Regions from separate parts of the Clostridium sp. CM038 genome, predicted to be linked through region 2. Evidence: riboswitches for the same ligand, from Rfam matches in the RefSeq annotation. Region 2 holds a riboswitch; the other holds the start of a gene.

Region 1 (3,420 bases), 1.2 Mb from region 2:
AATGGTGTAGTATTAAATCTTGAAAATTTTCAGCAACAAATGGACTACTTATACACTAATAAATACACTACAATAAATCTAGCTGAATTAGAACAGTGGCTTTTAGGGAATTTGGAACTACCTAAAAAATCAGTATGTATAACATTTGATGATGGATATTTAAGTAGCTACATTTATGCCTATCCTATTTTGAAGAAATATAATTTTAAAGCTGCATAATTTTTAATTACATCTTATGTCAAGGATAATAGTGTTGAATTTAATCCTAAAACACAACAATTCTTAAGTTGGAAAAATATTTCTGAAACTACTGATGTATTTGAATATTCAAACCATACCCATAATTTACATAAAACAGAGAATGACAAGGGTTATTTAATTACAAAACCTTTAGATTATGTAAAAAAAGATTTAATAAAAAATACGGAACTAACCGGCAGCCATTATCTTTCTTATCCTTATGGACACCATAACGATGATGTATTAACCCTTCTGCCTACAATAGGAATACGAATGGCTGTTACTGTTAATAATGGAAGCGTAAAGAGAGGAGATTCTTTACTAGAGCTAAATAGATATGGAATATATCCTAAAACATCCATATCTACATTTAAAAGCATGGTTAATTGTGAATGGTGAACAATAAAACTAAAGGATGGCTTCTGCATTGTGCAGAAGTCATCCTTTAGTTTGTTAATACCCTTTTTTTAAAATCTTTGAAATAAGTCCCTATTTATATACCAGTATTTTTTATATTTTTTGTTCTCTACTTTTGTATTCTCTCTCCATATTCTCTTTATGAAGTATAGGCGAAACACTCTTATATAAAGCTAAGGTCATTGCTGATAATACCATTCCTTTAAGTAAATTAAAAGGAATAATTGACCAAATAATGAAAGAATTCAAATCGACAATGTTATGATTTATTTTTGATCCCATTTCTATAACGCTAGCTACTGGGAATCCTAATACTTTTTCATATAAAGGTAAAACAACAAAATAGTTTAATATCCCTGCAAAAATCGACATACAAATTGCTCCTATTAATAATCCAGCAATAGCCCCACCTTTGCTTTTGCGGGCCTTGTAAATATATCCCGATACTAATACTAAACATGAACCCACTAGAAAATTTGCTACTTCTCCAACGAAGGCTGTTTTAGTAGCTAGCATTCCATGTAATATATTTTTAAAGAGTTCAATAACTACTCCCGCTATTGGTCCTAATGCAAAGGCCCCTAAAAGTGCTGGCAGGTCGCTGATGTCAATTTTTAAGAAATCAGGGAAAATCGGTATTGGTAACTCAATGTACATCAAAAGAAAAGCCATAACAGATAAAAGTGATATTTTGATTAGTTTAACAAGTTTTTCGTCTCTCATTTTTAGTGCCCCCTAATTAACTATATCTCCTAGGGATGGATATAATACAAGCCCTGACATAGTACTATGCCAGGGCAAATTTATATATATATATCACATCTTCTTTTATCCAGACTATACTGTCGGCTTCGGAATCAAATCATCACCCAAGGGTGCTGTCTTAACGACTTCGGAAGGAAAACTCTCTTCCAAAATGTCGTTAAACCGAATCAGCCTTACGGCTCGCGGGCTTTACCGCCGGTGGGGAAATTAGCCCCGCCCTGAAGATTATTAAATTTTATTTTATAATTTAATTATATATAAATACAGTAAAATAAGCAACATATTAATTAATTATTTTTCATTGATAATGATATTCTTTTTCTTTTCTCATCAACTTCTATCACACTAACTTCTACTATATCGCCAACCTTAACCACATCCAATGGATGCTTTACAAATTTATCTGATAACTGGCTTATATGCACTAACCCATCCTGATGAACTCCAATATCAACAAAAGCTCCAAAGTCAGACACATTTCTAACAGTACCCATAAGTTTCATTCCCGGTTTAAGATGGGACATTTGAACTACACCCGTTTTTAATATCGGCTTCGGTAGTTCTTCTCTTGGATCTCTACCAGGCTTTTTAATTTCTTTAATAATGTCTCTAAGAGTTGGAACACCTATCTCCAATATTTGTGCAAGCTCATCCATATTAATATTAATATCTTTTAGTCTATCATCCAAATCTTTAAAGTTTAAAGATTTAAGATCTTCTTTTGTGTACCTTAAAAAATCCAATAATTTTTTAGTAGCATTATACGTTTCTGGATGAATTGAGGTGTTATCTAAAAATTCATTACTCTCCATAACCCTTAAAAATCCTGCACATTGCTCATATGCTTTTGCTCCTAATCTTTTCACTTTTAATAATTCTTTTCTAGTTTTGAACTTACCATTTTCTTCTCTATACGCTACAATATTTTGAGCTATAGCAGCATTTATCCCTGATATATAAGCTAATAAAGAGGGTGTTGCAATGTTAAGATCTACGCCAACAGCATTAACACAATCTTCAACTACTCCTTTTAAGGATTCATCGAGTTTTTTAGCTGCTACATCATGTTGGTATTGTCCAACTCCAATAGCTTTCGGGTCAATTTTCACAAGCTCCACTAATGGATCTTGAAGTCTTCGCCCTATAGAAATAGCTCCTCTAATAGATACATCTATATCTGGATATTCTTTAGATGCAAGCTCTGACGCTGAATATACTGAGGCTCCCGCTTCTGAGACTATAACATAGTACAAATCTTTTGAGCATTCATCCTTAAGTTCTTTAATTATCTGCGCTAAAATTTCTTCAGATTCACGACTAGCAGTCCCATTACCGAGTGACACTACTTCTACATTATGCTTAATTACCAATTTTTTAATAATATCTATAGATTTTTGAATACCGTCCTTACTGCCCGCAGTAGCGTATACTGTAGCTATATCTAAAAGCTTACCAGTATCATCAAGCACCGCTATTTTGCACCCTGTTCTAAACCCAGGATCAAATCCAAGCACTACCTTTCCTTTTATAGGTGACTGCATTAAGAGTGCCTTTAAATTAGCTTTAAATATTTCAATAGCGCTAGTTTCACCCTTTTCTGTGAGTCCGGACCTTATTTCTCTCTCAATTGATGGGAATATAAGTCTTTTTACGGAATCACCTATACTTAACTCTATATACTTATCAGTTTCATTATTCCCTTTTAAACATTTAGCTCTTAAGTACTGAGTAATCTTATCATTATCGGCTTTGATTTTCACAGAAAGTATCTTACTATTTTCGCCTCTATTTATAGCAAGAATTCTATGCGGTGGAATAGATTTAACCCCTTCTTTATACTCATAATACATTTCAAATGGAGTAGTATCATCAGAACCGCCTTTAGTTTCAACATTTCCTTGATTATGCACTAATGCTCTAATCCACTTTCTGTAATCAGCTTCATCTGAAATCATTTCACTAATAATATCCCCAGCACCTTGAAGTGCGTCCGAAGTA
Region 2 (3,420 bases):
TTTGCTTATTTTGAAGGTATACTTTAGAAAAAGCAATTTGTTCTTTTCTCTTATCTGTTATTGTTAATCCATTCCATATGGCATCAATATCTTTATTGTTTAGACTTAATATAATTCCGTCCCATTCTACTGGTTTAAAGGTTACTTTTACGCCCATTCGCTTGCCTACTTCTTTTGCCATATCAATGTCAAAGCCTACAATTTCACCACTTTTATCTCTAAATCCCATTGGTGGAAAGTTATCATCAAGACCAATTATTAGTTCTTTTTTGTCTTGTATATCTTTTAAAGAATTATCAGCTGTGGGGGTGTTTCCGCAGCCAGATAAAATAGCGGTTGAAAGTATTGCCACAATTAGTAAGTTAAATTTAATTTTCATTATTAACACTCCTTTATGAATTCTATAAATACAATATTACTTTATTACGTTAGTTATGTAAAGCGGTAAATTAAAGATTAATTAACTTATATATAAATATAAAATTATTACAAGATAAAAATTTATAAATTTTTTAGAATAGATGGGAAAATCATAGTAGTATAAATCTCTCTTCCAGTGGAAAATATAAATGAAGAAAGGGGAGTGTTTTAAATGAGTATAAAGCAGAAACTTACTAATGAGCAATTATCTTCAGTAGGAATTAAGAGAACTGATAATGACAAAGATATGCATACGAATGATGTAAATATTAAAAATAATGAAACAAGAAATAAAAAAAACAAATAAATCATTTAAAAGTGTTTATAGCTAATATTTTGATTAATTGTTTATATTTATAAGATTCGCTTGACATTAAAATAACAAAGTGGTATTCTTAAGTTGAAAATTTAATAGATCCTTCAGGGTAGGGTTAAATTCCCAACCGGCGGTATAGCCCGCGAGCCGAAAGGTAGATCTGGTTTAATTCCAGAGCCGACAGTAAAGTCTGGATGAGAGAAGGAGAATAATGATAAATATAGGAGATTTTCATTTATTAACTATGAAAAATAGTTAATACTGCTTTTATATTTTATTGTGAATATATTTAGTGAACAGCACCGATAGGTGATGATTTAACAGCACCGATAGGTGATGATTTGACTAGATATATAATTAGCTTATTGAGCCCTGAAAACTTTGTTTTCAGGGCTTTTATTATTTTAGCCACATATATGATTTTATTTGATCAAAGTTATGCATACTAAGAGAGAAATATTTATGAAGATTGGCACCAGAATTATAGAATTAGGGGTGATAAATTGGATAATTATTATATGAGAAGAGCACTTGAATTATCTAAAAAAGCGGTGGGGTTTGTAAATCCTAATCCATTGGTTGGCGCTGTTATTGTAAAAGATAATAGGATAATCGGTGAGGGGTATCATGAATATTTTGGTGGACCACATGCAGAAGTAAATGCTTTTAAAAATGCCAAAGAAAATGTAGAAGGTGCAACAATGTATGTAACTTTAGAGCCTTGCGCACACTATGGTAAAACGCCACCTTGCGCTGATGCTATAGTGCAAAATAAAATATCTAAAGTGGTAATTGGAATGATAGACCCTAACCCATTAGTTGCAGGGAAGGGAATAGAAATTCTAAGAAGTAGTGGCATAGAAGTAACTACGGGCATAATGGAAACTGAAATAAAGAAAACAAATGAAATATTTGTAAAATACATAACTCATAAAAAGCCATTTTGCATCATGAAAACTGCTATGACAATAGACGGAAAAATAGCAACTTCTATTGGTGAGTCAAAGTGGATAAGTAATGAAAAATCTAGAGCGTATGTGCATGAATTAAGGCATATGGTAACTGGAATTATGGTGGGAATTGGAACTGTCCTAAGTGATGATCCAGAACTTACTACAAGAAGAGAATGCATAATTAGCAAAAACCCAATAAGGATAATTATAGATAGCACAGCAAAAATACCAATAGATGCAAAGGTGTTAAAATGTGATGAAAAAACAAAAACTATTGTCGTTACAACAAAATTTGCGAAAGAGACAAAAATTGAAGCTATTAAACAAAAAGGCGCACAAGTTATTATAACGCCAAGTAAAAATAACCGAGTGAATTTAAACTATTTAATGAGAGTACTAGGTGATATGGGGATAGATAGTATTTTGATTGAGGGTGGCAGTACTCTAAATTATGCTGCATTAGAAGAAGGCATCGTTGATAAGGTTATTACTTTTATTTCCCCGAAAATATTCGGCGGAACAACAGGTAAGACTCCAGTAGGAGGACAGGGAATAGAACATGTAAGTGATGCTATATTGCTTACGGATACTGAAGTAACTAGATTTAACGAGGACATTATGATAGAAGGGTACGTGAATAGATGTTTACAGGGTTAATTGAGGAAATTGGAGAAATAAAGTCTATAGAAAAAGGTGCGAGGTCTGCGAGAATTACCATAAAAGCTGCAAAGGTTATGTGTGGAATAAAGATTGGTGACAGTATTAGCACCAATGGAGTGTGCCTTACTGTAACAGAATTTTATAAAAATAGCTTCAGTGTAGATGTAATGGCGGAGACTATAAGAAGTAGTAATTTAGGGGAATTGAAATCTGGTTCTCATGTAAATTTGGAAAGGGCATTAATGGCTAGTGATAGGTTAGGAGGGCATATAGTAAGTGGACATATTGACGGAATAGGAACTATTGTAGATTTGTGCATCGAAGAAAATGCCACCTGGGTGTCTGTAGAAACTACAGTGGATATATTAAAGTATATTGTACATAAAGGATCAATAGCGATTGACGGTATTAGTTTAACTGTAGCATATGTTGATGAAAACATTTTCAAAGTATCAATTATACCTCATACAAAAGGGGAAACTACTTTAATTAATAAAAAGGTAGGTGACGAGGTTAACCTTGAAAGTGATATGATGGCGAAGTATATTGAAAAACTGCTTAAACATGGTGAAGCTCCAGAAAAAAAGAAATCTATTGGTATGGATTTTCTCGAAAAAAATGGATTTGTATAAGCAATCAGTTGTAGACACAGCAAATAATATTACATCACCAAAAGTGATGATTACAGCACAAAGTGATAATTAAGGGGTGGAAAAATGTATAAATTTAATACTATTGAAGAAGCTTTAGAAGATATTAAAAATGGAAAAATGGTTGTTGTGGTAGATGATGAAGATAGGGAAAATGAAGGAGATTTAATTATAGCAGCTGAGAAAGCTACTCAGGAAAACATAAATTTTATGGCTAAGTATGCACGTGGACTTATATGCATGCCTATAGTTAAAGATAGATTAGATAAGTTAAATATAAATCAGATGGTGGTAAATAATACTGATGTGCATGGAACAGCATTTTCTGTTTCTATTGATGCTGTAACTACCACTACAGGAATATCAGCTGCAGAGAGGGCAACTACTATATTAAAGGTGATAGATTCGGAGGCTTCATCAA

What was found. A riboswitch is a leader RNA that binds a small molecule or an ion and turns the genes downstream of it on or off. The one in region 2 is predicted to bind FMN.
Region 1: linked by a shared signal. The riboswitch ahead of ACWJKS_RS01070 (ECF transporter S component) and the one ahead of ribD (bifunctional diaminohydroxyphosphoribosylaminopyrimidine deaminase/5-amino-6-(5-phosphoribosylamino)uracil reductase RibD) in region 2 are both predicted to bind FMN.

The regions. Positions count from the first base shown of each region.
Region 1 covers NZ_CM143651.1:240,289-243,708, reverse strand. Annotated here, with positions in the region: partial or broken gene ACWJKS_RS01075 (polysaccharide deacetylase family protein) at 1-639, shown strand, start outside; gene ACWJKS_RS01070 (ECF transporter S component) at 751-1,380, opposite strand; FMN riboswitch at 1,474-1,652, opposite strand; gene ACWJKS_RS01065 (Tex family protein) at 1,710-3,420, opposite strand, start outside.
Region 2 covers NZ_CM143651.1:3,123,298-3,126,717, reverse strand. Annotated here, with positions in the region: gene ACWJKS_RS14365 (amino acid ABC transporter substrate-binding protein) at 1-379, opposite strand, end outside; gene ACWJKS_RS14360 (hypothetical protein) at 593-727, shown strand; FMN riboswitch at 833-946, shown strand; gene ribD (bifunctional diaminohydroxyphosphoribosylaminopyrimidine deaminase/5-amino-6-(5-phosphoribosylamino)uracil reductase RibD) at 1,240-2,346, shown strand; gene ACWJKS_RS14350 (riboflavin synthase) at 2,331-2,981, shown strand; gene ACWJKS_RS14345 (bifunctional 3,4-dihydroxy-2-butanone-4-phosphate synthase/GTP cyclohydrolase II) at 3,066-3,420, shown strand, end outside.